3 regions of the Heyndrickxia acidicola genome follow, and region 2 is predicted to be linked to each of the others. Evidence: riboswitches for the same ligand, from Rfam matches in the RefSeq annotation. Region 2 holds a riboswitch; each other region holds the start of a gene.
The links. Region 2 has a riboswitch for S-adenosylmethionine ahead of A5N88_RS06215 (5-methyltetrahydropteroyltriglutamate--homocysteine S-methyltransferase). Riboswitches for the same ligand answer to the same signal wherever they lie in the genome.
Positions count from the first base shown of each region.

Region 1: linked by a shared signal. The riboswitch ahead of A5N88_RS14030 (M20 family metallopeptidase) and the one ahead of A5N88_RS06215 (5-methyltetrahydropteroyltriglutamate--homocysteine S-methyltransferase) in region 2 are both predicted to bind S-adenosylmethionine.
Region 3: linked by a shared signal. The riboswitch ahead of A5N88_RS17035 (alpha/beta hydrolase) and the one ahead of A5N88_RS06215 (5-methyltetrahydropteroyltriglutamate--homocysteine S-methyltransferase) in region 2 are both predicted to bind S-adenosylmethionine.

Region 1 is NZ_KV440953.1:3,003,697-3,013,818, reverse strand. It holds gene purH (bifunctional phosphoribosylaminoimidazolecarboxamide formyltransferase/IMP cyclohydrolase) at 1-68, shown strand, start outside; gene purD (phosphoribosylamine--glycine ligase) at 245-1,507, shown strand; gene A5N88_RS14050 (YgaP family membrane protein) at 2,160-2,483, opposite strand; gene A5N88_RS14045 (adenine deaminase C-terminal domain-containing protein) at 2,602-4,344, shown strand; gene A5N88_RS14040 (DUF3048 domain-containing protein) at 4,438-5,469, shown strand; gene A5N88_RS14035 (YerC/YecD family TrpR-related protein) at 5,524-5,838, shown strand; SAM riboswitch class I at 6,071-6,191, shown strand; gene A5N88_RS14030 (M20 family metallopeptidase) at 6,372-7,553, shown strand; gene A5N88_RS14025 (MetQ/NlpA family ABC transporter substrate-binding protein) at 7,696-8,538, shown strand; gene A5N88_RS14020 (response regulator) at 8,942-10,122, shown strand, end outside.
Region 2 is NZ_KV440953.1:1,328,393-1,338,514, forward strand. It holds gene A5N88_RS24765 (hypothetical protein) at 65-217, shown strand; gene A5N88_RS06195 (YbaK/EbsC family protein) at 301-810, opposite strand; gene A5N88_RS06200 (RraA family protein) at 1,240-1,857, shown strand; gene A5N88_RS06210 (acyl-CoA thioesterase) at 2,702-3,175, opposite strand; cobalamin riboswitch at 3,364-3,553, opposite strand; SAM riboswitch class I at 3,680-3,783, shown strand; gene A5N88_RS26080 (hypothetical protein) at 3,936-4,067, opposite strand; gene A5N88_RS06215 (5-methyltetrahydropteroyltriglutamate--homocysteine S-methyltransferase) at 4,060-5,163, shown strand; gene A5N88_RS06220 (GNAT family N-acetyltransferase) at 5,367-5,879, opposite strand; gene A5N88_RS06225 (hypothetical protein) at 6,247-6,483, opposite strand; gene A5N88_RS06230 (hypothetical protein) at 6,512-6,793, opposite strand; gene A5N88_RS06235 (hypothetical protein) at 6,854-7,084, opposite strand; gene A5N88_RS06240 (hypothetical protein) at 7,382-7,804, opposite strand; gene A5N88_RS06245 (Hsp20/alpha crystallin family protein) at 8,170-8,652, opposite strand; gene A5N88_RS06250 (hypothetical protein) at 8,798-9,043, shown strand; partial or broken gene A5N88_RS06255 (FusB/FusC family EF-G-binding protein) at 9,183-9,841, opposite strand.
Region 3 is NZ_KV440953.1:3,629,200-3,639,321, forward strand. It holds gene A5N88_RS17005 (ATP-binding protein) at 1-201, opposite strand, end outside; gene A5N88_RS17010 (YndM family protein) at 1,202-1,666, opposite strand; gene A5N88_RS17015 (NADH-dependent flavin oxidoreductase) at 1,836-2,969, opposite strand; gene A5N88_RS17020 (MDR family MFS transporter) at 3,209-4,438, shown strand; partial or broken gene A5N88_RS17025 (NAD(P)H-binding protein) at 4,770-5,165, opposite strand; gene A5N88_RS17030 (CBO0543 family protein) at 5,677-6,258, opposite strand; SAM riboswitch class I at 6,724-6,835, shown strand; gene A5N88_RS17035 (alpha/beta hydrolase) at 7,202-8,020, shown strand; gene A5N88_RS17040 (STAS domain-containing protein) at 8,650-9,486, shown strand; gene A5N88_RS17045 (YdeI/OmpD-associated family protein) at 9,601-10,122, shown strand, end outside.

The sequences.
Region 1 (10,122 bases), 1.7 Mb from region 2:
CCATCAAAAAAGCGGATGAGTACGGCATCACAATGGTATTCACAGGCGTTCGCCACTTTAAGCATTAAGCTTTGTAAAAGAACTCTATTGTTTACTCGTGTGAAGCTGCGGTTTCACACGTTTTCAGTTCAGAAGAAAGTTCACTGAGTTAAACAATGAGCAGTGATCAACATGGAATATTAAAAGAGCAAAGCATCAAGATAAATACGTTTGCAATGAGTTCAGGAGAGGGGAAGTTAGGAAAATGAAGATACTTGTTATCGGAAGAGGCGGCCGTGAGCATGCCATTTGCAGAAAACTGAATGAAAGCAGCAGGGTAACCAAGGTTTTCTGTGCGCCAGGAAACGCAGGAATTGGAATGGATGCAGAGCTTATTTCCATTACAGAAAGTGACTTTCCGGCTATGATCTCTTTTGCAAAGGAAGAGCAAATCGATTTGACCATCGTAGGCCCCGAGGATCCTTTAACAGCAGGCATCGTGAACGCATTTGAAGAAGAGGGTCTTTGTATATTTGGCCCTACAAAAGAAGCGGCAATGATTGAAGGAAGCAAAGCCTTTGCAAAAGACCTCATGAAAGCCTACAACATCCCAACTGCTTCGTACCGTGTGTTTAATGATTTGTCTGCCGCAAAGGAGTATGTGGAGGCGTATGGCGTTCCCATTGTCATTAAAGCGGACGGCCTGGCAGCAGGCAAAGGCGTAACAGTCGCGTTTACTTTAGAAGAAGCGATAGCAGCTCTTGACGATATCATGGCCAGCGGAAAGTTTGGAGATGCGGCGGCAGAAGTCGTAATAGAAGAGTTTCTTGAGGGCGAAGAGTTTTCATTGATGGCTTTTGTAAAAGGAGAAAATGTATATCCAATGGTGATTGCACAGGATCATAAACGTGCCTTTGATGGAGATAAAGGCCCAAATACAGGCGGAATGGGTGCCTATTCTCCTGTGCCCCAGATTTCTGATGAAGCAGTCGCGTCTGCTGTAGATACAATCTTAAAGCCTGCAGCAAAAGCATTAAAGGAAGAAGGGAAAAGCTTTACAGGCATATTGTATGCAGGATTGATATTAACGAATGAGGGTCCTAAGGTTATAGAGTTCAATGCAAGATTTGGAGATCCAGAAACACAGGTGGTTCTTACAAGACTGGAATCTAATCTTGAAACCATCATCCTGGACATTCTTGAGGGAAGAGAGCCTGACATTAAATGGTCACCTGAGGCAGTTGTTGGCGTGGTAGTGGCATCAAAAGGATATCCAGGACAATATGATAAAGGCGTTCGTCTTTCCGGTATCGAATCTCTTGGTAATCACGTGGAAGTTTTTCACGCGGGTACTCAATTAAATGAGGAAAAGCAGCTTGTTTCAAACGGCGGCAGAGTCCTTGTGGCAGCAGCCAAAGGCAAAACGGTTGAGGAAGCAATCGCAAAGGTCTACACTCACCTGGATAATCAATCGCTTGACCACTTTTTCTACCGCCATGACATCGGTAAGAAGGCTTTAAAAGTATAGTGAAAAAGGTGCTGCAGAAAATTGAGCTTTCTGCAGCGTTTTTTTGTCTTTGATAGGGAGGATGAAGGACGTAAGGTTTAGGAGTTTATCGGGAAAAGTCCTTCATAGAGAGGATGAAGGACAAAATGGTGTGGAGTATGGCGAGAAAAGTCCTTCATAGAGGAGATGAAGGACAAAACAGGCTGGAAATTAACGAGAAAAGTCCTTCATAAGGTAGATGAAGGACAAAACAGGCAAGAGAACAACGGGAAAAGTCCTTCATAGAGCGAATGAAGGACAAAACAGCCTGGAAATTAACGGGAAAAGTCCTTCATAAATTGAATGAAGGACAAAACAGGCAAGAGAACAACGAGAAAAGTCCTTCATAAAGTGAATGAAGGACAAAACAGGCCAGAGATTAACGAGAAAAATATTGGAGACTATAGTGTAACAATTTGTGCTCTGTTATTAATGGCAGCAAAAGGTGTAAAAGTCCTATTTAGAAAAGTGGAATGAGTAAATCCCTGCACACCAATAGAACAAAAAGCTAAAAAACAAATGACTGGTGAGAAAACCCCTGCAATAATAACTGTGCATTTGTAAACATTGAAGAAGTTTTAGGGATAGGCCGCTAATTGATAAAAAGCCATTCAGTTTATTCCAGTTGAAAAAATTAAAAATCACTGAAATCGAGATTTTGCTTTTGTTCTTTAGTATGAGTATGGTTTTGTTGTTGATCAGGGCTAGCATGATCATTGTGAGTATTTCTATTGGTGTTGTGTCCGTTTTGGTAATCGGCTGACTGGATTAATGCTGTCAAAGGACAATAACGGACAATTCCTTCCGCTACCTTCATGGCCCCCATCATTGCCATCAGCAGATAGGAACTTCTCCATGGCCTTTTCACAAGTTTGGAAGTAGACCATGCAAGAACGGTTAGTCCGCATGTAATGCGAATCATCGCATTTATAATTCCAATATTTTGAGTTATTTTCATTAATCTCAAACTCCTTTACAAAGTTTTCACAATTATTCACAAAACTTTAGTGCTTTAAACAGCGAAATATGTTAAAGTAAAAGGTAAAAAATAGGTTGGCTCCCTAGGGAGGGATTTTATGTTAGACCAACGCTATCGATGGAAAAATAGGCAGCTGCGAGAGCATGTAGCCGTTTTAAATGGAAAAAAATCACCTACATTACTTTTAAAAAATGCCCGATTCCTGCACTCTGTGCTACGCCAATGGATTAAAGGGAACATTTGGATTTATGAAGACCGGATTGTATACGCAGGAGAAGCTGTACCGATGAATCTCTCGCAGTGTGAGGTTGTCGATTGTTCAGCCTATACCCTGGTACCTGGATACATAGAGCCCCATGTTCACCCGTTTCAATTATATAATCCCCAGACATTTGCCCGATATGCATCCCAAACCGGCACAACCACTATGATAAATGACAATCTTATGCTTGTTTTGCAATTAGGAAAAAAGAAAGCGTTTTCGTTGTTGAAAGAGCTGAGAAGGTCCCCTGTCACTATGTTTTGGTGGAGCCGATTTGATTCACAGACTGAGCTTGGAACAGAGGAAACGGTGTTTTCTCATGATGAAGTGAAAGCATGGCTGGAGCATGATGCAGTTCTCCAGGGAGGGGAATTGACCGGCTGGCCAAAGCTTTTAGATGGAGATGACCTAATGCTTCACTGGATACAGGAAGCAAAAAGGATGAGGAAAAAAATTGAAGGGCATTTTCCTGGAGCTTCTGAGAAAACGCTTGCAAAAATGATGGTGCTCGGAGCGGATTGTGATCATGAAGCCATGACTGGTGAAGAGGTATATAATCGATTAATTCAGGGCTATATGGTGTCGCTAAGGCATTCGTCCATCCGTCCGGATTTACCGGTCCTTCTTCAGGATATGAAAAAACTTGGGATAGATCAGTACAGCTCCATGTTTTTCACCACGGATGGCTCCACACCAGCCTATCATGAGCAGGGTGTTCTGGATATGATGATCAGGATTGCGCTTGACCATGGCGTTCCGTTGATAGATGCCTACCATATGGCTTCGTACAATGTAGCAAATTATTATCAAATTTCACATATTCACGGCATGATTGCGACTGGAAGGGTAGCCAATATCAATTTTTTAGAAGATGTACAAAATCCTACTCCTGTTTCTGTCCTGTCAAAGGGAAAATGGCTGAAAAGAGATGGGCAAGAAATAGATGGGCAAAGGAGTCTTGATTGGAAGGAACATGGATTCCCTCCTTTGAATTTACAGTGGGATATCAGTATGGATGACCTTCAATTTTCGATGCCATTTGGGATTGAGATGATTAATGATGTAATCACAAAGCCCTATTCAGTGACCTTTGACCTTTCCGTTGAAGAACTGCCGGAGAATCATGATGAATGTTTTCTTGTATTGATGGACCGGCAGGGTAAATGGCGAATTAATACGATGATTAAGGGATTTGCCCGCAACATTGGTGGACTTGTTTCATCTTTTTCCACAACTGGAGATATTCTGTTGATCGGAAAGAGAAAGGCAGATATTATAGCGGCCTTTAATAGAATGAAGGAAATTGGTGGAGGCATTGTATTAGCAAGCCGAGGAGAAATTCTGCATGAGCTGCCTTTAACATTAGCCGGCTTGTCGTCTGATAAAGAGATGGGAATTCTTATGGAAGAAGAAAAAGAAATTAAAAAGCTGCTTGGTGAAAGAGGCTATCAGCACAATGACCCTATCTACTCTCTTTTGTTTTTGTCTGCCACGCATCTACCATATGTAAGGATTACACAGCGGGGCATGTATGATGTGATGAATAAAACTGTACTCTTCCCGTCAATAATGCGTTAAAATAGTAACGTAATACAGTGCCAAAATGTTTGTGAATAAATAGATAGAGAAAACCAAAACCATTAAACCTCGCCGGGGGGATTGGGGAGAAAAATGCAAAATAGGTATTTTGTATGGATTTTTACCTTTCTGTTTATGTTGTCAGCTTGCAGCCACAAGGACCCAAATGCCGGGCAAACGAAACGAGCAAATCCCTCTGCAAAAACAGCTGAGAATCATCATGCAGAGAAGGATTTTCAATTTCCTTTGACGGGAGAAAAAACGGGTCAGGAGTCATCTAGCCGGGCTGTCGCCGTTATGATCAATAACCATACCAAAGCTCGCCCTCAATCTGGTATCGCTGAGGCTGATATTGTTTATGAGGTGCTGGCTGAAGGAAATATTACCCGGTTTTTGGCCATATTTCAAAGTGAAAAACCAAGGAATATTGGCCCGGTAAGAAGTGCAAGAGATTATTTTATCCGGCTTGCTAAAGGCTACGATAGTTTTTATGTGGCACACGGCTACAGCCCTGAGGCTAAAAAAATGCTCCAGCAGGGTTTCATTGATAACATCAATGGGATCCAATATGACGGGACTTTATTTAAACGCTGGAGTGCAAGGGTAGCCCCGCACAATTCGTACATTACTTTTCAAAACATTGAAAAGGGAGCAAAGCTAAAACATTATGAAATGAGCACACCGCCAGCCCCGCTGTCATTTGATTCCAATAAAGAGATAGGCGAATTGACAGGCACCGATATAACGAAAGTCAAGATTACCTATTCACAGGATCAGGACTATAACCCTGTGTTTCAATATGATGCCAGTTTAAAAAAGTTTAAACGGTATTCAGGAGGAGTGCAGACGGTTGATCTTGAAACGAAAAAGCCGGTGCTGATTGATAATCTGTTTATTCCGGTAATGGAGCACAAAAGAATTGACAGCTATGGAAGACTTTCCATTAATTTGACTTCTGGAGGAAAAGCCTATCTTGTCCAAAGAGGAAAGCTTCGTGAAGTAGAATGGCAAAACGATGGCGGAAGGATTCTTCCATATGAAAATGGAAGTCCCATTAAGCTGATTCCGGGAAAAACCTGGATCAGTATCATACCAGATGCCGGCAGGGTTACGTATACTAAGTAAAATAATATAGAGTACACAGCATATTCGTGTATTATGAGTAAAGGAGATTTTTGTATGCAAATCGATAAATTAAGAGGGAAATCATTGGATCAGTTATTTGAAGCCATTTTATCATTAAAGGATTCGGAGGAATGCTACCGATTTTTTGATGATTTATGTACAATTAACGAAATTCAGTCATTGGCACAGCGTTTAGAAGTAGCAAGCATGCTGCGCGAGAAAAAAACCTACCATGTCATTGAGACGGAGACTGGTGCCAGCACTGCTACTATTTCTCGTGTGAAGCGCTGTTTAAATTATGGAAATGATTCCTATGAAATGGTTCTTGATCGTTTGAAGGAACAACAAGAACAAAAAGTGAGTGAGTAACTTAATGCAGTTAAAGAAAGCGGCATCTCCTTAATAAGGCGATGCCGCTTTGTTATGTAATTGATGATTTAGCGAACTAAAGTAAAATCCTGTTCTCATATCCACTTTTTCCGATTATACTAACAGGTCCTCGAAATGTGCTTGAAAAGAATAAATTTTGGGAAATTTATTGACAAATAAAAATAAACTCACTACAATAAAACTCATATTAAAAATTTCATAAATATCATATTTCTTATCCAGAGAGGTGGAGGGACTGGCCCTATGATACCTCGGCAACGGATTTGCTGTTTTTTCGCAAACACCGTGCCAATTCCTGCAAATCAGTGAATCATTGATTTGGTAGATGAGAAGTCGCCGGTGTTTACATAAGCCCTTCTTCTTTATCGTGTATTGGATAAGAAGAGGGGCTTTTTTGAGCTTAAAACTAATTTAGTCTAGTAAACAGACTTACAAAAGACAAATACAGCAATAGAAAAGAAGAGAGGGAGAGGATTCAATTGGCAATTCAAAAGGAAAACAGCGAGACACTTATTGAACAATATAGAGAAACGATACTATCCAGCGTTGATGAATCAAAAGAACTTTATATTCAAACAAGCCATGCTATCCATGAAAGGCCGGAAATTGGTAATAAGGAATTTTTTGCATCAAAAGCATTAACGGAAATTCTGGAAAAGGAGGGTTTTGATGTAACCCGCAATGTTGCAGGGCATGAAACAGGATTTGTGGCGAGAAAGTCATCCGAAAAAGCCGGCCCATCTATCGCTTTCCTTGCAGAATATGACGCACTTCCCGGGATTGGCCATGCATGCGGGCATAACATTATCGGCACGACCAGTACAGCAGCGGGCATTGCCTTATCAAAAGTCATTGAAGAAACGGGTGGAGAAGTGGTTGTTTTGGGAACGCCTGCTGAAGAAGGCGGACCTAACGGCAGTGCCAAGGGCAGTTTTGTAAGAGAAGGGTATTTAAATGGAATTGATGCCGCCCTTATGCTTCATCCCAGCGGCCAAACCAGCTTAACAACCCCTTCACTTGCTGTTGATCCGCTTGACTTCCATTTTTACGGAAGAACAGCTCATGCTGCCAGCTCTCCAGAAGAAGGAATTAATGCCTTAGATGCGGTGATTCAGTTGTTTAATGGCATTAATGCGCTAAGGCAGCAGCTGGCATCGGATGTCCGGGTCCATGGAATCATCACACATGGCGGTGAAGCCCCTAATATCATTCCTGATTATGCTTCAGCGCGCTTCTTTATTAGGGCAAGTACTTGGAATTCAACCGAAGAGGTATCGGCCAAGGTTCGGAGGATTGCTGAAGGAGCTGCCCTTGCCACAGGCTGCACTGTGAAGATAGAAAGGTTTCAAAATGAAGTTCATAACTTGATTCTCAATGCTTCACTTGATGCTGCTGTTGGTCAAGAGCTTTCGCTGCTGGGAGAAACCATTGCAGAAAAGGGCAATGGGATTGGAAGTACAGATGCAGGGAATGTGAGTCAGGTGGTGCCCACATCCCATTGTTATATAAAAATTGGACCGGATGATCTTATCGGACATACAAAGGAATTTCGTGAAGCAGCCTGCTCTGAAATTGGAGAACATGCTCTCATTGCAGGGGCAAAAGCATTGGCTTTAACCGGTCTTCGGCTACTGACGGAAGAAGCGCTTTTAAACAAAGTCAAATCAGACTTTGTTCATGCAAAGCAGAAATAAACAAATCAGTCTGCTTCGGGGAGATATACTCCGAAGCAGACTGGAATAAAAGTTGAATTAAAGCCTTTTTTTAGCGTAATAGAATCCTTGTTGTGTATATCAAAAAACAAGAAGAATGTAAGTACCCCTAGGAGGAAAGATGATGAAAAAGAACTTGCTAGCCCTTTTTTCTTTATTTATAGCGGCAATACTGGTACTTTCGGGATGCGGTACCAGTGCCAATGGAAACTCAAAAACAATTAGAATCGGAATTAACGGAAGTGACATGCAGCTGTGGAACATCGTTCAGAAGCAGGTCAAAAATAAGGGGATTACCCTAAAGGTTGTTTCTTTCAGTGATTATGTACAGCCAAATACGGCTTTGAATGATGGAAGCATTGATTTAAATGCATTCCAAACGATTACATATATGAATGAATTCAAAAGAGATCACCATTTAAATATATCAGCAATTGGTTCTACAGTTATTGCCCCAATGGGAATCTATTCAAAAAAATATAAGAAAGTAAGTGATATTCCTGCCGGATCCACCATTGCAATTCCGAATGATGTAACGAATGCAGGCAGAGCCCTTCAATTGCTGCAAACGGCAGGCTTAATTAAGCTGAAGAAAGATTTTGATCCAAAAGGGAGTATTGAGCAAATTGCCAGCAATCCGAAAAAATTAGCGATCAAGCCTGTCTCAGCAGGGCAAACAGCAAGGGCATTGGATGATGTGGCAGCTTCGCTTATCAATAATGGGTATGCGGTAGAAGCGGGATTAAGCCCGGCAAAAGACGCGATTTTTAAAGAAGACCCTAAGCAAAAAGCAGCTTTGCCTTATGTGAATATTATTGCTGCCAGAACAAAGGATAGCCATAATAAGAACTTTGCTGAAATTGTTAAATCCTACCACTCACAGGCTGTAAGGGAGTATCTCCTTAGGGAATATAAAGGAGCAACCGTTCCTGTAAATATTTCTATTAGTAAAATTAAAAACCTTTAAAAATAGGAAGAGGCCAGCAGCTATATTGCCGGCTTCTTTCTTTTTATTAATTCGGATTTGAAAAGTTTATCTTCTTGCAAGTTTCTTCCTGGTTTATCTTCACCCGCTTCTCACCGGTCGAACCAACATTTTCTCATTAATCACACCGGGCTTTAGCAGATCCTTCTATTAAAATACTAAAAAATTTATATGAATTAGGTTTAGAGTAAAGGAGATGAGGGTAAATAACAATGTTATTATTTTTGTTTGTTTTGAAACAGGAAAAAGTACCTGCATAAAAACGGTTAGATGCCATGAAGACGGATTTAATTTTTGTACGTGAAAGCAACAATCCATGCAAAAACAGCCTATATAAAAAATATCTCTGAATTTCATTTGAAACATAAAAGGGGCAGGAAGCAAAATGAGTTTTAAAAAGAAACAATTTATTGGATTTGGAGCCATAATGGCACTTATCTCTATTATGCTGATTATCATTTTGACCATGATCAACCACATGAAAGGGAGCATCGTGGAGATCGTAGAGGACAGGTTTCAAAAGGTGAGAACAATTGTGGACCTTCAGCAAAAATTTGCATCGACTGACCGGGAGCTTCTTTTTTTGGCCACGGATGGGCAAAAATCCGATGTACAGACAAGTATCCATCTAATCGAAGAGAACGATACAGCGATTAAAGAGGATGTGGATACTCTCCGAAAAACGATAAATTTAAAGAAAGCCAGTATTTTATTAAACGCTACAGAGTCCAAATACAATCAATACAAAGAGCTTGAAACCAGCATCATTCAAGCTGTCCAAACAAAAGTATCAAATTCGGAGCTGCAAATTTTGGTAAATCAGCAATCCAAGCAGCGAATCAGCCTGATTAATTCCATTAATCAATTTAAAAACTTACAAGAGTCACAGCTCGATAAGTCCTTTGCACAATCCAATTCTACCTATCAGCAAATGCTTGGCTTTATTTTTGCTACTATTATCCTTTGTATTCTAGCAGGTATTCTCATTGCAACATGGGTAATTAAAAGCACGGCAAAAAATTTAAAACAAATTACACATGTAATTGAAGCAGTTGATTTTGACAATATTGAAGCACTTCCGCATATCGAGGTAAGAACAGAAGACGAGATTGGAAATATTGCTTCGGCATTTAACCAAATGGCGGCATCCCTGAAGGAATTTAACCAAAAAGAAGAGGAATATAAAAAAGAAATTGAAGATAAGAACTGGATTCAAACCAGACTGGCAGAAGTGGCAACGATGTATCAGCGAATTGATCACATTGAAACACTTGCAGACCGTTTTATCTCGAAGATTGTATCTTTACTGGATGCTTCTCTTGGTTCTTTTTACATAAAAAGAGGGGAAGGGAAAACAGCGAATTTTGTACAATTAGCCTCCTTTGCCGGTCAATCAGGCCAGGCGGGAAGGAAGAAATTCAATATGGGCGAAGGATTAATGGGCCAAGCTGCAGCAGAAAAACAGATGTATATCATTGAAAATGTGCCGGAGGATTATACGGTGATCTCTACCGGACTTGGAGAAATGAAGCCGAAAAGCATTATGATCATTCCTGTCCTATTTGA
Region 2 (10,122 bases):
AAGAAAAATAGGAGTAAACCCTGAGCGCTAATGCTTAATTTCATAAGAACGGAGGTGCAGCATTTTGATAGATGAGAACACGGAATGGCCAAACAAAGTCCAATATAGTATTTGGGATACTTCTGTCGACCAGGAACAGCTTAGGCGATTGAGGCAGGCTCTTGAATCCTATACGGACTTGTCCTTAAATGAACCGTCACTTAAAACACCAGAATAACATCAGGAGAGCAGTTCATTTTTGAGCTGCTCTTTTTAACTATATCGTATTGCTCCAGGGCAAAGAGCGATACGTTTAAATTATTATAGAGCAAGGGCACCTTCATCTTTTGCATCTGCTTCTTCCCATCCCTTGCAGGCATCCACCCAGCCGCTTGCTGAGGAATAATGCTCCAGTTCATCGATGGTCAGCTCAATAGCAGAATTAGGGCTTCCGCATGCAGGAAAAACGGTCGTATACCCTTTCAGCGACACATCAAGAAATACTTTCAAATCGTTCTTTAAACCAAAAGGGCATACTCCACCAATTGCATGTCCTGTTTGCTTGAGAACTTCTTCCGGAGTCAGCATGCGCGCTTTGAATCCAAAGGTTTCCTTAAACTTTTTGTTATCAATTTTGGCATCACCTGCTGCCACTATTAATATCGCGGCATCCTCTTCCCCCCTAAAAGAAAGGGTCTTTGCTATTCTGCCAGGAGCAGTCCCTATTGCTTCCGCTGCCAGTTCCACCGTTGCGCTTGAACGATTAAACTCCATGATATCGTTTTCTCTGTTCCATTGTTTAAAATGAACCCTGACACTTTCCAATGACATTTTTAAACACCTCTCTAAAAAATATATTTATTCTCTTTATTTTCGACATAAATACACTAAGTAATCAGTTAATACTCCTTGGTATCGCTTTCGATATTGCTGAATATTTCAATTTATTCACTTCAATATTAGACAAACTATTTGAACTTTTCAATAAACCTGCATGCAAAAGATTGTGGTTTCCCTTTTATAATTTTCGAATTACAGTTAATGGACGAGGCAACTGTGTTTCTCAATCACCTTCCTGCCTGAGATATGGTAATAGATATATAAATTATCCTAAATGGAATGCTGCATTGCCAAATCCTCTCCAGTACACTAAAATCGATAATTCTATCTTATGCTAAACAATAAATTTTTTTAAATTTCAAAAAATACAAATTGGATATATACTTTACCTAAAAGAACTTATAAAAAGGAGACCGGCTAATGGAATCGATTGTGAAAGAATTTTTAAAAATCCCTACAACCTGTATTTCAGATGTTATGAATGGATTAAATAATATGAATCCTGCTATTAAACCCTTGGAGGAGGACTACCGATTCGCCGGCAGAGCCTTTAATGTAAAGATTCCGGTCGGCGACAATTTAGCTGTTTTAAAAGCAATAAGAGAGGCAAAGTCTGGCGATGTCCTCGTAATCGATGCAAAAGGAGATCTCTATAGAGCCATTGCCGGGGACTTCATTGTAGGAATGGCCCAAACACTGGGCATTAGCGCCATTGTTGTAGATGGAGTCATTCGTGATATAAAAGGAGTTAAAAAATTAAACTTTCCCGTTTTCTCACGAGGAACATCTGTAGCAGCCAGCGGAAAAGCTGGTACAGGGGAAATCAATATTCCTATTTCCTGTGGCGGAACTGCCGTGAATCCAGGCGATATTATTGTGGGTGATGCAGATGGAGTTGTCGTAATCCCCCAATCAGAAGCACAAGCAATCTTGGAAAAAGCAGTTGATAAGTTAAAAAAGGATGAAATTAGAGAAAAAAATGTAGCTGGTAATGTGGAAGCGATCAAAAAATATTTAGATGACATGACTTCTAACTAGGCAGAAAGGATAGCCAGAAGAATGGTTATAATTCGATTATACGTCCTTATTTAGAATATTTAAGATAAATCTTCCAGCATCAATCCTCTTCATTACGCAGAAAATGAGGCTGTCCCAAATGGTTCAAAGATATCAAGTGACCTTGGAGACAGCAAATTTTTTTATGCAGGTTGATTTGCACTGCAAGCACTTCTTTTACTTCAATCAACCTTTAAGTTAAATCAAAATTGGGATTTTAAATAGATATAGACAGTGTTCTGATCATCCTGCTGGGTTGATTTCCGCTGCAGGCGCTCGCTTTCCGCGGGCGGCCGGGAGCCTCCTCGTCGCAAGCTCTTGCGGGGTCTCCCTATGGCCTACTGATCCCGCAGGAGTCTCGCACCTTCCTCTCCAATCAACCTTTGAATTAAATCCAAATTAGGATTGTACATAGATATGGTCAACGTTCAGATCATCCTGCCAGTTGATTTTCATTTCGAATACTCTCTTTCCGTGTGTGGGACTGGAACCATATTGTTGCATGCTTATGGGCTATCCTCTTATAATTTGCTTAACTTGCACGAGTCATTTGCCTTCACTCTAATCAACGTTGAATCCAAATGATCATTGGGTATTACTAGATATGCTCAGCGCTATTCGTCCTGCCTCTTCTACGACCTGCCTGTTCTTTTCTGCTCAAATAAATTTTTAACAAAGACGCCATGCTATTATTCGCACCAAGTGTTTCCCCCCTTTTCTTATCTCTGTCCAAAAATAGAAAGAGGTGACTCAAAAGGCCGCTTATAACCACCTTTTGAGTCACCCTCATTTTTATGTGTAAGCATTCAATAACTGCTCCTATTGACTAACGGATTAACGCACGATTTTTTCGATGTTCCTTGCGTGCAGGTGCCGTCTCAAATAATCTTTTTTCTTCCGTTGATTGGGGTATTACCCCGGGAACAGGGGCGGGTCTTCCATCCTTATCTACTGCAACCATTGTTAAAAATGATTCGGTTGTCAGTGTTTTTTTTCCGACCAGTAGATTGGTAGAATAAACCCGAACATAAACTTCCATCGAAGTACGCCCTGTTGAAGCAACGAATGCCTCCAGGCTAAGTGCATCTCCAACTGCAGCTGAAGAAATGAAGTCTACTGAATCAATAGAGGCTGTAACGACTGCCTGATTACAATGTTTCATAGCAGCAACTGCGGCAATTTCATCAATATAAGACAGAACCTTTCCTCCAAATATTGTTTGAAGATGGTTCGTATCCGGCGGCAGCACCAATTTTGTTTGATGAGTTCTTGATTGTTCTGTAGAATAAGCTTTTGTCATGAGCTGACCCTCCTATGGTTCATCTTTAAATGCGGCTTTATGAAAATTTTTCCACTTCAGTTGCTTTAATCAAAGCCTGATTCATAAAGGGCAGCCCATTGCTCACGAAAATTATGTACGCGCCGTGTACTGGCTTTTTTATTCCTCGGCCATATCATTTGCAACACTCTCCTATCTCCCGTAGGAATTCTGTGTGCTCCTTTATGGCAGGTCTCCTGGCTTGATTTCATCGGTTCTTTACACCTTCCCGTTCCATAGAAACAGTGGCACAGCTTGAAAGAACCTCCCTCTTACAGTGGCGGGACCGCTCCGGACTTTCACCGGATTCCCTTTTCATTCTTAATATCCTATTAAGAAACCATAAAGTATGCAGTTAAATGACTTATCGTCAATTCTATTGTACTATAAAATGTGCTCCGCTAATAATTTTAATCTTTACTTTGTTCTTGACATTCTCACTATTGAATTGTAGACTGAATATTATTAAAACTTCATAATTTTCATTTCTTATCCAGAGAGGTGGAGGGACTGGCCCTTTGATACCTCAGCAGCAGACTTTTTCTGAAGTACTGTGCTAATTCCAGAAGCGTTAAGCTTGAAGATAAGAAGAGCAGCATTTATTCAATCAACCTCTTCTTGTCGACGGACAGAAGAGGTTTTTTATTTAATTTGACCCAATTATGATTAGAACTTTACAACGGTTAGAGCTAAGCACCCATTGGATAAAAGTGAAAATCAAGTTTAAAAAGCTTGGCTTTGCTCATCTTGCCTGTTGCTTTCCGCTGCAGTCACCCACCCTCTCTCCAATCAGCATCGTTCTAAATTCAACATTGATCTCTAACAGATATAAAAGCTTATTAAAAATAATGAAAGAAGGAATGAGTATGTCCATTACTTTGACAAAGGCCCCCTTTCGCGCTGACCATGTAGGAAGCTTACTACGACCCGAATCCATTCATCAAGCCAGAAAAGAATATAAAAACGGAACGATAACTTCAGCTCAATTACGTGAAATAGAAAACCGTGAAATTAAACGTATTGTTGAAAGGCAAATTGAAATTGGATTAGAGCTTGTTACAGACGGTGAGTACCGCCGAACATGGTGGCACCTCGATTTCCTTGAGCACCTGAATGGAATCGAAGGGTATGTGCCTGACCAAGGTTATCAATTTGCGGGTGAAGAAACAGATCGCTATCACGTCAGGAATATTGATAAAATTTCTTTTAACAAGGAGCATCCATTTATTCAGGATTTCAAAGATTTTAATGAAATAGTAGGTGGACGTGCGGTTGCTAAACAAACCATTCCAAGTCCAAACCAGTTATTTAACATTGCCATACGAAATAAAACAATTTATCCAGATATCGAAGAATTTGCAAGAGACATTGTCGAGTGTTATCGGGACGTTTTAAAAACGTTCTATGAAGCTGGCGTCCGTTATTTACAATTCGATGATGTTTATATTGCCAGGCTTTGCGATCCAGAGTTCCAATTTAAAGACGGTGAATATACGAGAGATCAGCTTATTGATTTAGCATTGCGCGTGATCAATGGGGTCCTTGAGGGAAAACCGGATGATTTGGTGGTTACAACCCATTTATGCCGTGGAAACTACCGCTCAACATGGGCCTTTGAGGGAAGCTATTCAATGATTGCCCCTACTTTACTGGCACATGAAAACGTAGACGGATTTTTTCTAGAATACGACGATCATCGTTCAGGAGACTTTAAGCCTTTGGAATACGCAGCAAAAAACAATGCCCGGGTCATTCTGGGACTCGTTACCTCCAAAACAGGTAAGTTGGAAGATAAAGAGACGATTAAAGCAAGAGTAAGAGAGGCAGCACAATATATCCCATTAGAGCGCCTTTGCCTTAGCCCCCAATGTGGATTTGCTTCTACCCACCATGGCAATAAGTTAACAGAAGAACAACAATGGAACAAACTCAAATTTATTGTTGAGATTTCCAAAGAGATTTGGGGGTGAATAATGTAGAAAAGCGCAAGCTCCTTGCTCTTCGGCGTGCGGATTTCTGCTACCGATAGGTACTGGAGCTGGACAGAAACTACATTAGTTCTATACGTTAGTGATTAAAATTTTTTTCCTTCTTCAAACAAAATAGCCCCCTATTATGAGGGGAGCTATTTTGCATATACTAATAGAAGAAAAGTGGATCCAAAAAAAATCTATTAAAGAAATGGCCTTATATCCTCCCAGGCTAAAACCAATTCATTAAGTTTTTCCCCTCCAATGTCCACCACTTCCAAGTCTATCTTCTTTGCTCCGAGAGACTCATAAAAATTCTTCGAAGGATTGCCTTCTAACACCATAACTATCATGCTTTTAATATGATTCTGATGCAAATGCTCTATAACTGCCTTTACCAGTAGCTTGCCAAGGCCTTGTCTTTGACATTCTTTTAAAAGATAAATAGCATATAATTCACCCTCATACTCTGGATGATATTTTTTACTCCTTTCCTTCCCTCCGGATGCAAAGCCCACAATTCTGCCACTCTCTTGTTCAGCCACAAATATTCCTCCATTTGGAATAGCATTCAACCACATTTCTTCCCTGGTTTCATACTTAAGGCTATCAAGATAATCTTGAGGAACAATTTTTTGGTAGGTCGTTTTCCAGCTATCTACATGCACCCGGGCTATACCCGCAGCGTCGGCTAATACTGCCTTTCTAATAATCATCTACACACCCCTCAAGAAACAAAAGCAATTTGCATTTCCATTGCCTTTTTAAACCCGTATTTTTTTTATGACTTTGTAAGCAATAGTGAAACACAAATACATTCGCTAAAAAACAATCAAAATCCTCTAAACACAAAAGTATAGTTACTGACTTTGTTGTTTTTTCTTATTCAAGTGAAACTCTTTTTTCTCACGCCTTTTACCTCAGCAGAAAGGTTATAGTAAAGAAAAGAAGCAAAAAAACGAGCAGCTTTCAACTAATTTAAAGAGCCTATTATAAATAGCGAATCTTCGTATAGAAGAAATGGAAAACAATAAAAAAATAAATCTTAAGAATGGCCAATTTGCTTGAGAACTATAATCTATCTTAGACTAAACTGTTTTTAATTGACGGATTATCACTTACATCAGGATCCATAATCGGAGAGATCGGAAGGCTGACCGGAGATAAATCGCCATTAAGTTCTCCGAATGCCTGATTCCGTTTATATGAAAGAAATTGGTCTATATATTGAAGTGAACCCGCATTAATGACCGCTCCATTATCAACTGAATTAACCTTAAATGCAAAAACATTTAAAACCATAGGGGTAAATTGCACCATCATCTTCACTCCTACAAAAAATTTTTTGTTAAATTAAACTATTTTTAATACTAGCACTATCACTTACATCAGAATCTAACACAGAAGAAGCGGGATTAAAAATTGGAGAAAAATCACCATTTTGTTCCCCAATGCCTTGGTTTCTCTTATAAGATACAAACAAGTCCAAGTGTTGACTTGTTCCCATATTGAATACTGCCGAATGGTCAAGAGAATTTATTTTTATAGACTGCAAATTAATCGTTACGGGCGAAAAAAACATACACATCTCTCCTAAAAAATTGTGAAATGCAATTCTGTTTTCATCCATTTCCTCCTTTATGAAATAATTTTGCATTTTAGATGCTTTAAATGAAGAAATTTTTAATGGCTAATTCGTTTTTTTTACCGAAAAAAAATCAGATAAATCGTTATCTATCGTTTTAGCATACGGATTAACTTGAATTGTATTATCCGCTAGCTGCTGACCAAATGCTTGGTTTTTTCTGGCTGTTACATTTCTGCCAATCTGGATTGTTGTTCCTATTGAAATTGCACTTGAATGATCCGCACTATTAAGCTTTAAATCACCTAAATGAATATTAATTGGAACAGGTTTCATAACTGCTTCCCTTTCTTTTCAGGTTTGTTCGTTTTAAAATTATTTCTTTAAGACTAAGTTAAAAGGACTGATTGTCGACTGTTTCATACAAATAAACTATAAAATAGATCTTTAACAAAGCCTTTTTTAAATTTATTTTTCTCAATAAACTATATGTGTTGGATTATAAATTATTAATGCGGAGCATTTTGTTTACTTTACTTTAAATCTTACGGCCCCTTCAAGTAAGGCTTCTTACGGCCTCAATTACCTTTTTAAAAAATATTTTCAGATACATGATATTTAAATGGCACATCGTTATCTGCTGTTAATGTTAATTTTAGGTTCAACGTTTTTTTTCTCTGTTTTAAAGCCTGAATTCACGGTATTGTTCCTTTTCAGTTCTTTATTTTCTTTATTCAAAAAATCCATTATTCCCCCTTCACCATAAGTTGCTCCTATATTTAGCCTTCCTTTCAATTCCTTAATTCCTAGCTGCCCAAAATTGTTATTAAGCTCCACCTTATCAATGACAAGCCGTTCGACGTTAAGCTTTTCAACCACAATAGGCGGTTGGATATTACCTTCAGGAGTGAGAGGTTTTTCATTATTCGGAATTGCATCATTTTGTACAGACTTATTTTTTTCAATTATTTTCTCCAGCTCACTAATTTTTCTTTTTAATTGCTTTATTGTTGAATCATTTTTTAAAAAATAATTGAATACCCCTTTTAAAGACATAAAATTCACCGCTATCTTTATATTTTTGGCTCTGTTAAATTTCTATATTGATAACTGCTCGTTTTTTTTCCCATTTTCCAGGAAAGAAGGGAACAAAAAGCAAAATATCATGCTTTTTTGTTTCCTTTCTTTCCTGGAGCTAAAAACAACAGAGTCCCCAACAAAGCCATATTTTTTGATGGAGCAGCTTAAAAATGATTGTTATTATGTATAGCATGTCCCACCGCTAAAGGAAATGGATATTATTATGGAGTGAAAGATTACAAAAGGGATTGGTTATCATTGTGGATAAAATTAAAATGCTCATCTTATTTTGTAACACAGGTTCTATAGATTCGAAATAGCTTTTATACAAATATAGCCTACTATTCAATAATAATTTGTTCATCACAGTGTTCAATTCGTGTAAATGTGATAATTAAAAGCCCATTAAGGTATTTTGCCGCACTATTAGCATTTTCAACTGGAGCTGGAATCTTAATAGTCCTTTCAAAAGGGCCGTATTTTCTTTCCGTTACAAGTGGTGTTGCGTGGTGAAATAAAGGTTTGACAATTCCTCTTATGGTGACACTTTGATGATTGAAAGAAACCTTCATATCCTCCTTTGCAACACCTGGCATAGAAGCAATTAGAAAAAGACTTTTTTCATTTATATAAACGTCTACTAGCGGCAATTCCTGCTGCGGTGAAACCGGAGTTTGGACAATTGGCTGACTCGGAGCAGGCCCGGAATTTGTATTCATAAAGGAATTTGTTTGATCCTGATCAAAAATAGAATTCCAAAAATCTCCGCTTCCCTGAACTCTTTGCGCAAACTCCATCCATTGTTTTAGTTTTTCTATATCCATTTTAAACCTCCATGTATATTGAAAAGGGTGGCAGCGGCAGGATTTACATGCTGTAAATATAGGAAAAGCCTTAAAGTGAAAACGTTATATTACATACATATCTCATCATCATCATATATATGTTAGGAAAAGGAGGAGGATGTAATTGGCGTCACCGTCTGTTAATATTAATATTTTTGTTTTAAAAATTAATTCCTTTGAAAATGCGTCTGCAGTAAATATCGGCCAAAATCTGTTAGCAGATTGGCACAATTCGGATAAAAAAAATCAAGGATACGGCCAAAATTTCGGAGATGATTCAAAATTTATCGGTACAAGAAGTATGGTAGATGATAAAGACCAAATTGATTGTCCATCAACTTTTGAATCAACGCCGTTGAATTTGATTTAACGAAAGCCGTCGCTAGTTATAGTTGGTTTTTTTAATATTACTATGTAATTGTGCATTGCAAATTATCAGTAATTATGTTTTCTATGAAATCATTTGTTTTTTACTTTACCTTTTAATCTTTAAATAAAAAGGAATCGGCTTAGCTCGATTCCTTTAATCCTTTCAGAAGTTTAATAAATTCCTCCAGCTTCTGAAGCGAGATCATATTTTCATTACATTTCAGACTATCTCTGCAAATATAGTTACCTCGCTTTGTGAATGTCCCTAGAACTGCCCCTTTTGTTTCCGACATAAACAAGCCTACTTCTGCATGGCGGCTGCAAATGGTACATATCCCTTTTTTTGAGAAGGTGTAAATGTACCATGCAGTCCAACGAAATCATTTTGGTAAAGAGCAATCAAGTACTTTTTACTTGAGCCCTTGTCTTCCCAACCCAGATAAGAAATTTCCTTATAGTCCAGGTTCTCCATAAAGGAAGGCAGCTTTAACTTCTTAGCCTTTGGAAACAGCTTCTTAACCGTTTGCTCGGAGACTTTTTAAAAAGGGATCACATACTCCTTCACAGCCTCTAAATACTTTTTGCACTTAACACCATCCTCCACTTCCATTATTCGTTCGAGCAATCGTTTTTGATCTTCATTTAACCTAATAGAAAATAGTTCGTAAATTTTATCTGCTGCCAATGTCTTTAATGCATGAATAACTTTCTTGTCATTTACACTGGCATGACTTTTCACTAAAATTTGCGCTTGTGATTTTATGAAGTTAAATTGATCAGTTCTCATAAATGGATTCATATTCATTCCTCCTATCCATCCACTAGTAGTTTACATCTTGTATATGTAAAAAAATAGGTAAAAAACAATTCTAAACAAACTTTCCACTTAGATTTTTCATTTCTTTTATTTACGCTGTTTTTCCTTAACCAGCAACCAGACTAGCTTATATAAAGAATCAGTTAAATCCAATTCATTTATTTAATGGCTCTGTTAATCTTGCGGGTTAATTTCCCTTGCAGGTATTCTCTTTCCGCGAAAGTCTTGTGCCTCACAGCTCCAATCAACATTGTGCTTAAGCA
Region 3 (10,122 bases), 2.3 Mb from region 2:
AGGGATAGACCGCAAATCGTAAATTCCGCCTTTTCCTATAACTACCGGATAGGTCATGCAAATGACAATAACAATTGAACAGACAGCAGCTGTAATGAAACGCTGAGCGAAGATATTGCTGATTTTTTTCTTAATATAAGAGTGATGAAAAAGTAATGGAAAAATAATAACAATAACTTGAAATAATATCTCCTTGATCATATAAATCTTCTGGAATCCCCCTATATAAGAAAGTCGTATTTGGAACCAATTCAACTTGGCAGTTTTTAAATGCTGTTTTCGCATAAATTGTTGCTTTACGTACAAAGAATAATTCCGTACACTGCCTGTCTTCGTGGTATCTTTTCGTGGTTTTAAAAAGGGAAAAATCCCCTAATTCTTAATATCTTTTTTTCTCCATTATAAGCTAGATTTTACCTTTATGAAAGTATAGAAGTATTGTCAGCTTTCATATAGGACAGAAGCAGCAAAGTGCGTGACATAGCGGAATCGTTATTTTCTAGTCTGCGAAGGTTTCGCGGCTATGCGGTGAGTAGTGGTTTGCTAAAAACGAGATCCTGGCGGAAAATAAAAATCAAGCAGCCTTATACTGCTTGATTTCCCTTTCATCATTCTCTTTATTCCTTATTAGCTCTACTCATTTTAATTTGTCTTTTTGCGAGAGAGTTAAAGATAATGTTGAACATCAAAACGAAGAATGTTGACGGTGGTATTAATTATTCTTATTGCATAAACCGACTGTCGGTATGTAAATAGGTTGTAATATATTACATTTTGTTAATGGGACTCTATTGTTTTTTAGCTCATTCGTGTGAAACTACCGTTTCACACGCCTTTCAGCTCAGCTGAAAGGTTACAGTAAAGAAAGGAAGCAAAAGCAAACAAGTTTGCTTTTGCTTCCTTTCTTTACTGTAAAATGAGCTAAAAAACGAGCAGTTTCCAATATAGAATTTTTGAGAGACCACCATGCTACTCGATTCGCATCATGGCGCATGAAACCTCTTAACGATATTGCATTTATTATTACCGTAGGTCGGTTTGGCTTGATGCCTCGAACTCGAAATAAAGATATTTTTAGGGTAGCCTTTAAAAAGTGAGCCAAAACCAACAGCAAATAAAAAACCGCTGCCATGCCATTGGGCTGCTAAGCGGTTTAAATAGGGTGAATGCCAGTCTTTTAAAGGCGGAGCGGTACACCCAATTATTCTTTAGGATCCTTCTTAAGGTCCTTCTTATCTGGTAATTCCTCGTCTTCCGCAAATTCAGTGATATAGGCCATTCCCGGGTTAAAACCTGCGGCAGGGGTCCGGCTGGATTCATAAGCTGAATCGGTGCTGGTAAGATAGCGGTGAACCAATACTTCTGCTCCAGTAATAATGACTGCTGAAATAATGCTGCCCCATGCAATCTGCATGTAATTGGTCAGTAAAATGCTTCCAAATATCCAAACGCTCATATAGGCCAGAAGAAAATCGGCAATGGCTGCCGCTTTACTGTTGAAGTGCTTTAGTACAATAAGCTCTCCAAGCAAATAGGAAGCTACCGTTACAGTCAAGCTAAAGGATAGAATATCTACATAATCGGCATCAAAAAACAAGTCTAATCCGATTCCAAACGCAATGGTACACGCTATAAATTTAATGATTAAAACAGTTACATGTCTCATTTTGTATAACCTCCCTTTTCTAATCAGTTTGAGTAAAAAAGGGAGAGTTCATACATCTGAGTGAATATTTTCTTCTATTTTGGAACTGATTGTTTATTTTAAGGCAGTTTCCTTCAAAGTGAGGCCCTATTCAGTAACTGAGGAAACCATTAAAAGAGAATACAGTTATCTATCTGTTTTGGGATTCATCTGCGAAGGGAAACCATCCAGGTGTATTCACAATGGCATTCCACAGCCCGTTTGGAATGACAAGTCGTTCCTGGTCATCTTTATGCAGTACTGTTTGGATTTCCTCTTCTTTTCCTTCTTTGACTTTCTGAACCCAATGCGGTTCAATGATCAGTTCGCGTGCAAGCGCCAGAAGAGGAACGCCGGAAGTCATAGCTTTCGCTGCATCCTCAGCAGAATAGATAGACCCCACACCGATTACGGGTACACGTCCGGCGATTCTGTCTAAAATAATTTCAATACGGCTTCTTGTATCCTCTGTCCCTCTGCGCGGCTTAGACCAAAATTCCATTAGAGAAATATGAATATAATCAAGGTTTTTTTCTGTTAAAGCATCAAGAAGACCAAATGTATCCTCCATTGTAATTCCTTCGGCTTCAGGTTCTTCAGGAGAAAGTCTATATCCAACTAGGAATGGGGACTTAGCATGCTCTGCAACGACCTTTTTCACTTCATCCACGATAGCTAAAGGGAAGGCTAAGCGGTTTTCGATGCTTCCGCCAAAACGGTCATTTCTTTTATTTGTATGGGCAGAGAAGAACTGCTGAATCAGATAACCATTGGCACCATGGATTTCAACACCATCAAATCCGGCTTCGATTGCCCGTCGGGTTGCCTCGCCAAATGCCTTTATCAAACCTTCCACTTCATCAGTGCTTAATTCGCGAACTTCAATACCGCCTTCTGTAGTGGATGCGCTTGGTGCGACTACGTCATGGTTAGGAACAAGGTCAGGAGGGCAGGCACGGCCGCCATGATGGATTTGAAGTACGGCTTTGGCACCGTGGGATTTGAGGGTGGATACTAGTTCTCTCATTCCGCTGATGGTCTCATCACGATCCGCTCCCGGTTGTCCTGGAAAGGCTTTGCCGTTTGGTGTTACATTGGCACAAGCTGTAATGATCATGCCAGGTCCTTCTGCCCGATGTGCATAGTAACGCAACTCATCATTGGAAATGGTGCCATCATCATTGGAAAGGAAGTGAGTCATAGGGGCCATTACGACACGGTTGTTTAGTTGTACACCGCTTTTTAAGGAAAGCGGTTCAAATAAAGCAGTTAGCTCTTTTTTCATTTTAATACTCCTTTGTGGAAGATTTAGTTTATGATGCGGAAAAACAATTATATTATCCATTGAAATAACCCAAAAGGAAAATTATCTGCTTAGGGGTAATTGTATGTGGAGGTTGAGTATAAGTCAGACTTATCTTTTTAATTAAATAATATCTAATTTTCTTATATATCTTTTTTCTGTATAGTTAGGTTGTGACGTAAATGACAAGAACAGAGGGTCAGAAAGAGCGGGGGATTATTATGAAAAAAATAAATATAAGAGCATTTCATCCAATTGTTTGGGCCTTGCTTTTAGGAACGGTATTTGCACGGGGGGCAAGCTATATGGCTATGCCATTTTTGGCCCTGCACTTATCCCGTTCAGAAGGCATCAACCCTGTTTTGATAGGGGCTATTATTGGAGTAGGCCCTTTAATGGGAACGATTGGAGGTTTTTTTGGCGGCAACTTATCGGATCGATATGGAAGGAAGGTTGTCATGCTTTCATCCATTTTTGTATGGACGTTTGTCTTTCTTGGATTTGCTTTTGCAAGCAGTCCGCTTGTCTTCTTTCTATTAAATGCATTAAACGGAATATGCAGATCCTTTTTTGAACCGGCAAGCCAGGCTCTTATGGCAGATGTTACTGAAAAGGATTTGCGTCTGCGTGTATTTTCCATGCGATATACAGCCATTAATATTGGTGCGGCAGCCGGGCCGCTGCTTGGAGCCTATTTTGGAATGAAATCAGCAGGATTGACATTCGAGATTACCAGTGCATCTTATTTGATGTATGGAATAGCCATTGCCATGTTGCTTAGCAAATATAAAGTCAGAAACACCGCTTCAGCAAAAGGCAGAACAGCGATGAAAGAGGCTTTCCAAATTATCGGAAGGGATAAGGCTTTGCGCCTTTTCATCTTGGGGGGGATTTTGGTCAATATCGGATATTCTCAGAACGATTCTTCTCTTCCTCAGCACCTGGGCCAGATTTTAAAGGATGGAGTTGTGCTGTATTCTGTCCTTCTATCAGTTAATGCTGTGTCAGTTGTTGTACTGCAGATTCCTCTTAGCCGGCTCGTTGAAAAGTGGAAGGTGCTGCATGTGATGGTGCTGGGCAGTGCTTTTTTTACAGCAGGTTATATTGGATTTGGACTATCGCTTGGGTGGGCAGGCTTTATCACTTCCATGCTGATTGTCACGATCGGTGAGATATTTTTGTTCCCTTCGACAAGTGTGTTCATCGACCAAATTGCTCCAGAAGCGCTTAGAGGAACCTATTTCGGGGCTGCTCAATTCCGTTCTATCGGAAATTCAGCCGGACCGTTAATGGGAGGTTTTCTGCTTAGAAGTGTTCATGGACATTGGCTTTTTTGCATAATGGCTTTTCTGGTGGGGGCCAGCAGTTTTTTCTTTATAGCGGGCAATAGGCTTCAATCAGGCCAGGCTGTCCCTGGTGCAGCTTTAAACGAAAGCAGTGTGAAGGGGTAGGCGGCTCCAGAAAGCAACGTTGGAATCTAAGTAGAAGATCAGGACGCAGAATGACTAAGTGGGTAACAGATTTTAAGGTAACAGATTGAAAATAAGCCGGCTCTTTTCTAAAGGCTGTTTTCGCATAGATTGTTGCTTTTCGCAAAAGTGTTAAATTCGTGTAAAGTGAGTCTTCGTGGCATCTTTTCGTAAGCAATTCACAGGTTTACTACAGAGCCTGTGAATTTCATTTTTTGGTGTTATATAGCAACAAAGTTTACGAAAAGAGCCTTTCTAAAAGAAGAGCTGGCTTATTTTGTCAGGGAGGCCGCGGCTTCCGAGCCGCCTGCAATTAAAGCTGATCCAATGCTTTTTCAATCTCCACGTCGCCAGAGAGAATTTCGAAGGTCTTGTTGAGCGTTTTTTCATGATTCAGGGATGCAACGATGGTGTTAGCGACATCCTTTCTGGGAATGGATCTTCCTTTTGTGCTCTCGAAGTGAGAGGATAGCTCGATTTTTCCTGTCGGCTCATCAAAGCTTAAGGAACCAGGCCGAATAATCGTGTATGGAATGCCGCTGGATTTTAAGTGTTCATCTGCATTCCGCTTTGCTTCCAGATATTGCTCAAGCGGCCCTCTGGGGTAATCGGCTCCCACTGAGCTAAGCATTACAAAATGCTGGATATTTGCTTTTTTACCTGCATCTATTAATCGTTTTGCTCCCTCCTGATCCACTGAGATGGTTTTCTCAGGGCCGGTTTTGGAGCCGGAGCCTGCATGCTACTAAAACTTTCATAGAAACACTCCTTTTTGAAATGATACCAGTTATTCTACCCTTGTATCTGTCTACCAAACGTTCAGGCGATCTTTAGGACAGGAAGAGAATGGGGGGAATCGAAGGGGACTTTCAGCAAATGATCATGAAAAAATTTACTCTTACACAAGGCTGATATGAGAGTATGATTGCGAATGTGAAAGTTTCATAACCTATCGCCATTCGCAATGGTTTGAGATGGATTAGCAAATAGCGCAAGCACCTTCCTCATAGCTGATAAGCGCTGGAGTTAGTCACTGTTAATCCTGCTAGGTGATTTCCGCTGCAATCAACGTTGAATTCAAATGAACAATGGTTTTACTCAGATATGCGGAGCGTTGTTTGTCCTGCCTGTTCATTGTCACTCAATCAATATGGGTGTTAAATCAACTGGGATTTTTAACAGAGAGCACCATAAAAAAATCTATCTTGTCCAGTATGTTGTTATAAAGTCTTACCTATTTTCTTTTTAACCTGTTCACAAATCAGCCAGAATGTAAGCTTAATGGACATGCCAAAAAGGATGAAATCCATGTACGAATAGATATGTTTCCAATGATCCATTGAGAATAACCCAAAGTGGATGAAAAGAGGTTCTACAATGAATGAAAAAACCGAAGCCCATATGACAACGGATAAAAAGAAGGCGTACCAGGATTTGCAATATTGATACAAAAGCATGGATGAGACCGGAATGATTCCAAGATCCGCTGGAAGCAGAGGGGTGAAAAAATAAAATAGCTTTACCGGGTACCCCCACCATAAAAGATTAACTCCCACGATATCCAGAACAACCGCAACAGTTCCGGATAACAGCCCATAAGAGAACAGCTCAAAGAAATGGCTCTTATCCACAAGCTTCCACCAAATGAAATAGGGAGTAACCATTGAAGCGAAAAGAAACCACCAGGCAGGTGAATAAAGATCGTGCTGAAGCCAACGGGCATACAGCAGATCATTAAGCTGCTGCCGGGTTTCTTGTATATTGGTATAGGTAGCTGTTTGCACGTCCAGATAAAAGCTCACGGATACACCCGCTCATTTTGTATTTCTATTTATTTTGCACAGATGAAGCGGATTTCATGTACCAATTATTTGATTCAAATCTAAACCGTCCGCGGAAAGCGAGTGCCTGCAGGTGAAATCAACAGGCAAGTTTAACAGAGACTTTGCAAAAGTGATCCACCTTGGTGCCGCACCGTTTTAAGCAGAATGCGAAGCCAAACAGCGGACACAGCTTTTTTTAAGGAGTTTTCAAGATTGGCAAGGCTCTTTTCGTAAACTTTGTTTTTATATAACACAAAAAAATTATGAATTTCACAGCCTAAGTAGTAAACCTGTGAATTGCTTACGAAAAGATGCCGCGAAGACTCATTTAACACAGGATTTAAGACTTTTGCGAAGAGCAATAATATATGCCAAAACAGCCAAAAACAAAGAAATTGACAAACGAAAGAGCTCATGATAGTTTTAAAGTTAATTTAATGGTACTTCTTATCAAGAGAGGTGGAGGGATTTGGCCCTTGGAAACCTCGGCAGCAGACTTTATGTATTAAAGCACTGTGCCACATCCAGCAGGCAAGAAAAGCCTGATAGATAGGAAGAGCGGATTTCCATATGTTGAAAACCCCTCTTCGAAACTGTAGAGGGGTTTATTTTATGTTTAGGTAAGGCTCTTTTCGTAAACTTTGTTGCTATTGGAAACAAAAATATCATTGTAAATATATGTTAGTATTAAAAGTTATAAAGAGCTTACGAAAAGATGCCACGAAGACAGACAACAAACGGGATAATCCTTACGTAAAGCAACAATCTATGCGAAAACAGCCTAACGTAATTATAAACTGCTTAACAGTTAACCAATAGTGTCTTTGTCTAGCTCCAGTACTGAGGGCAAGGAGTTTGAACTTTTCTTGTAATACCAACTAAGTTTATTGGATATATGGGTTTTAAAAATGGAGGTGGCAGAATGGAACAGCAAGTTATGATTGAATGGCAGGAGAAGGGATTAGCAGCTACTGTCCATTATCCTGAGTCACTAAGCAATACAAGCCGTTTTCCGCTTATCATTATATGTCATGGCTTTACGGGGAGCAGGCAGGGGGTGCATCGCCTGTTTGTTAATGCGGCAAGAAGGCTTGCGGAGAAAGAGTATGCTGTACTTCGATTTGATTATTCAGGCTGTGGAGAAAGTGAAGGAGAGTATGGGCGCACGTATTTTGACGAGTTTATTCAGCAAACCCGGCAGGCCATAGCATTCGGAAGGCAGCTTGAGTACATTGACAGCGCGAATGTCATATTGCTTGGACATAGCCTGGGCGGCGCGATTGCCCTCTATACAGCAGTGTTGGATGGGAATATTAGCAGGCTGATTTTGTGGTCTGCAGTGGGAAACCCCTTTGAAGATATTGTCAGCATTGTTGGAGAAAAGGCATACAGAAGTTTTCAGGCAGAGGGTAAAGCTTCCCTGGATTATTTGGGGTACAGCTTTACAAAAGACTTTTTTGATTCCATGATACCCTATCAGCCTTTATTAAAGGCTTCAGCCTATAAAGGAGATGTTTTTATCATCCATGGGACAGCGGATGATGAAATCCCATCTGCTTACAGTGAAGAGTATGACAAGAAGTTTTGTTCACGACAAAAAGGAATGTGTGAAAGCTACTTCATACAAGGTGCAGGGCACACCTACTCCTCCTGCGGTGAGAAAGAGGAGCTGGTCCGCCATACGCTCTCTTGGCTTTTTAAAACGGAAAAGCAAAACGAAAATGCAGAGATCCCCAATTAAACAAATAATTCAAGCGTCCTGCTCTTTGAGGCAGGGTGCTTTTTAGATCCTGTGATAAGGGGTATAAAACTTACAGTTAAATAGTATGATTAGGCTCAGCTAAAGCTCTATGTTGATATGGTCCCATGCTGAAATGAAGGGAAAAGCAGATTCCCGCTAAAAAAGGCGCGGCAAGGGAGCATCCCGATTTTAAAGGCGGCTGAAATATTATCGTCCCACCTGAATCCTGGTGCAGGTTAAAACCGCTAAAATGAACTGAGCCTGGTATTCAAGGATTAAACTAGTACCTATGAAGGGAATGAAATATAATATAATCGAAACTGTCATTTGTCAAAAGCTTGAAAAATGAAATACTAGTCAAGCTTGAGCTAATAGACAGGATCGTTCTTTTTTTGCACTTTGGTGCCTGGATGTGAGGTTCCTTAAATTTTGCTGCTATTGAAGCGAAGACAGACAATATATGGGTTTATTCATTATACGGGAAGCAATAATCAATGCAAATAGCTTAGGCATAACACCTTTCTGTATACTTCTTATAATATGAATACTTTTCGGACGAAAGCAGTCTCGATAAAAGAGTTATATATACGTTAGAGATCTAAACCAAAGATAAGAATGGGGATAAAATAATGCATAGAAACCAAGAGTTATACCATTTTTTATTAGGAAAAGCGGAGCAGCTTACGGAAGATTGGTTTAATTCCCTCGATAAGGTGAACCTTGGCGGAGTATACAGTGCAACAGATCCGGAGGTAATTAAAACACTGAAAAGGCAAAACTATGAATTTCATCTTCATCTTTGCAAGGTATTTGTTGAAGATGAGCAAAGCTTTTTTAAGGATTTTGAAAAATGGATTTACACGGTTTCCCGCGACAGCCAGCATTTAAATACGCCTGTTCATTCTATTATAAGTGAATTTATGAGAGTTAGGACACAGTATCTTGATTTTATCGACCAATTTGCAGAAATGAAAAAAGACGTCTATGAACCTGAGCGGGTAAGAGCTTGGATAAACGTTATCATTAGAGCCTTTGATCAGGTCATTATTCAAACAACGGAAGAAACCTACAATTATTCAACAGAACTGCTGAGAGCCCAGCAGGAAATGATTTATGAATTGAGCTCACCGGTTATCAAACTGGACAATAATAGAGCGCTGCTTCCTCTGGTGGGAGATATTGATACGGCACGTGCCAAGCTTGTGCTGGAAAATACACTGGAGCAATGTGCTGAAAAAGGAGTCACACGATTGTTTATTGATTTATCAGGTGTGGTGATGGTGGATACAATGGTGGCTCATCAAATTTTTCAGCTAATAGAAGCGCTGAACTTAATTGGTGTGAAATCTACTCTTTCCGGGATCAGGCCTGAAATTGCGTCAACGGCTGTTCAGCTGGGGCTGTCTTTTGAAAACATCTCCATCGAATCCAATTTATCACGTGCGTTAACTGCCAATAGGGGATAATGCGTCTGCTGAAAGGTTACAAATGAGCAAAAAAACGAGCACTTTTCAACATAGAAAATTAACAGAACTTATTTATAAAAATGGTCCGATGAGTGGGAAAGATGGGATGTATAGGTGACAAATAAAAACATGAATCCTAAGATTGATGCCTATTTCACTGAGGGATGTATGCGCTGCCCTCTGGGAGGAACCCCTACCTGTAAAGTCCATAGTTGGCAGGAAGAATTGAAGAAATTGAGAATAATCCTTCTAGACTGTGGACTGACTGAAGAATTGAAGTGGTCTCAGCCTTGTTACACATATCAGAAACGAAACATCGTTCTAATGAGTGCATTTAAGGAATATTGTGCTATTAGCTTTATCAAAGGTTCCTTGTTAAAGGATGCCCATCGTATTCTAGTTAAACCTGGAGAGAATACACAGGCGGGGCGCCAGATACGGTTTACCAATGTCCGAGAGATAATCGAGATGGAATCAATCTTGAAAGCCTATATTTGTGAAGCCATTGAAGTGGAGAAATCCGGTGCTAAACCGGATATTAAAAAGAATCCAGAGCCAATTCCTGCAGAGCTTCAAAAGAAATTAGATGAAATACCTGCCTTGAATACAGCTTTTAATGCTTTGACGCCAGGACGG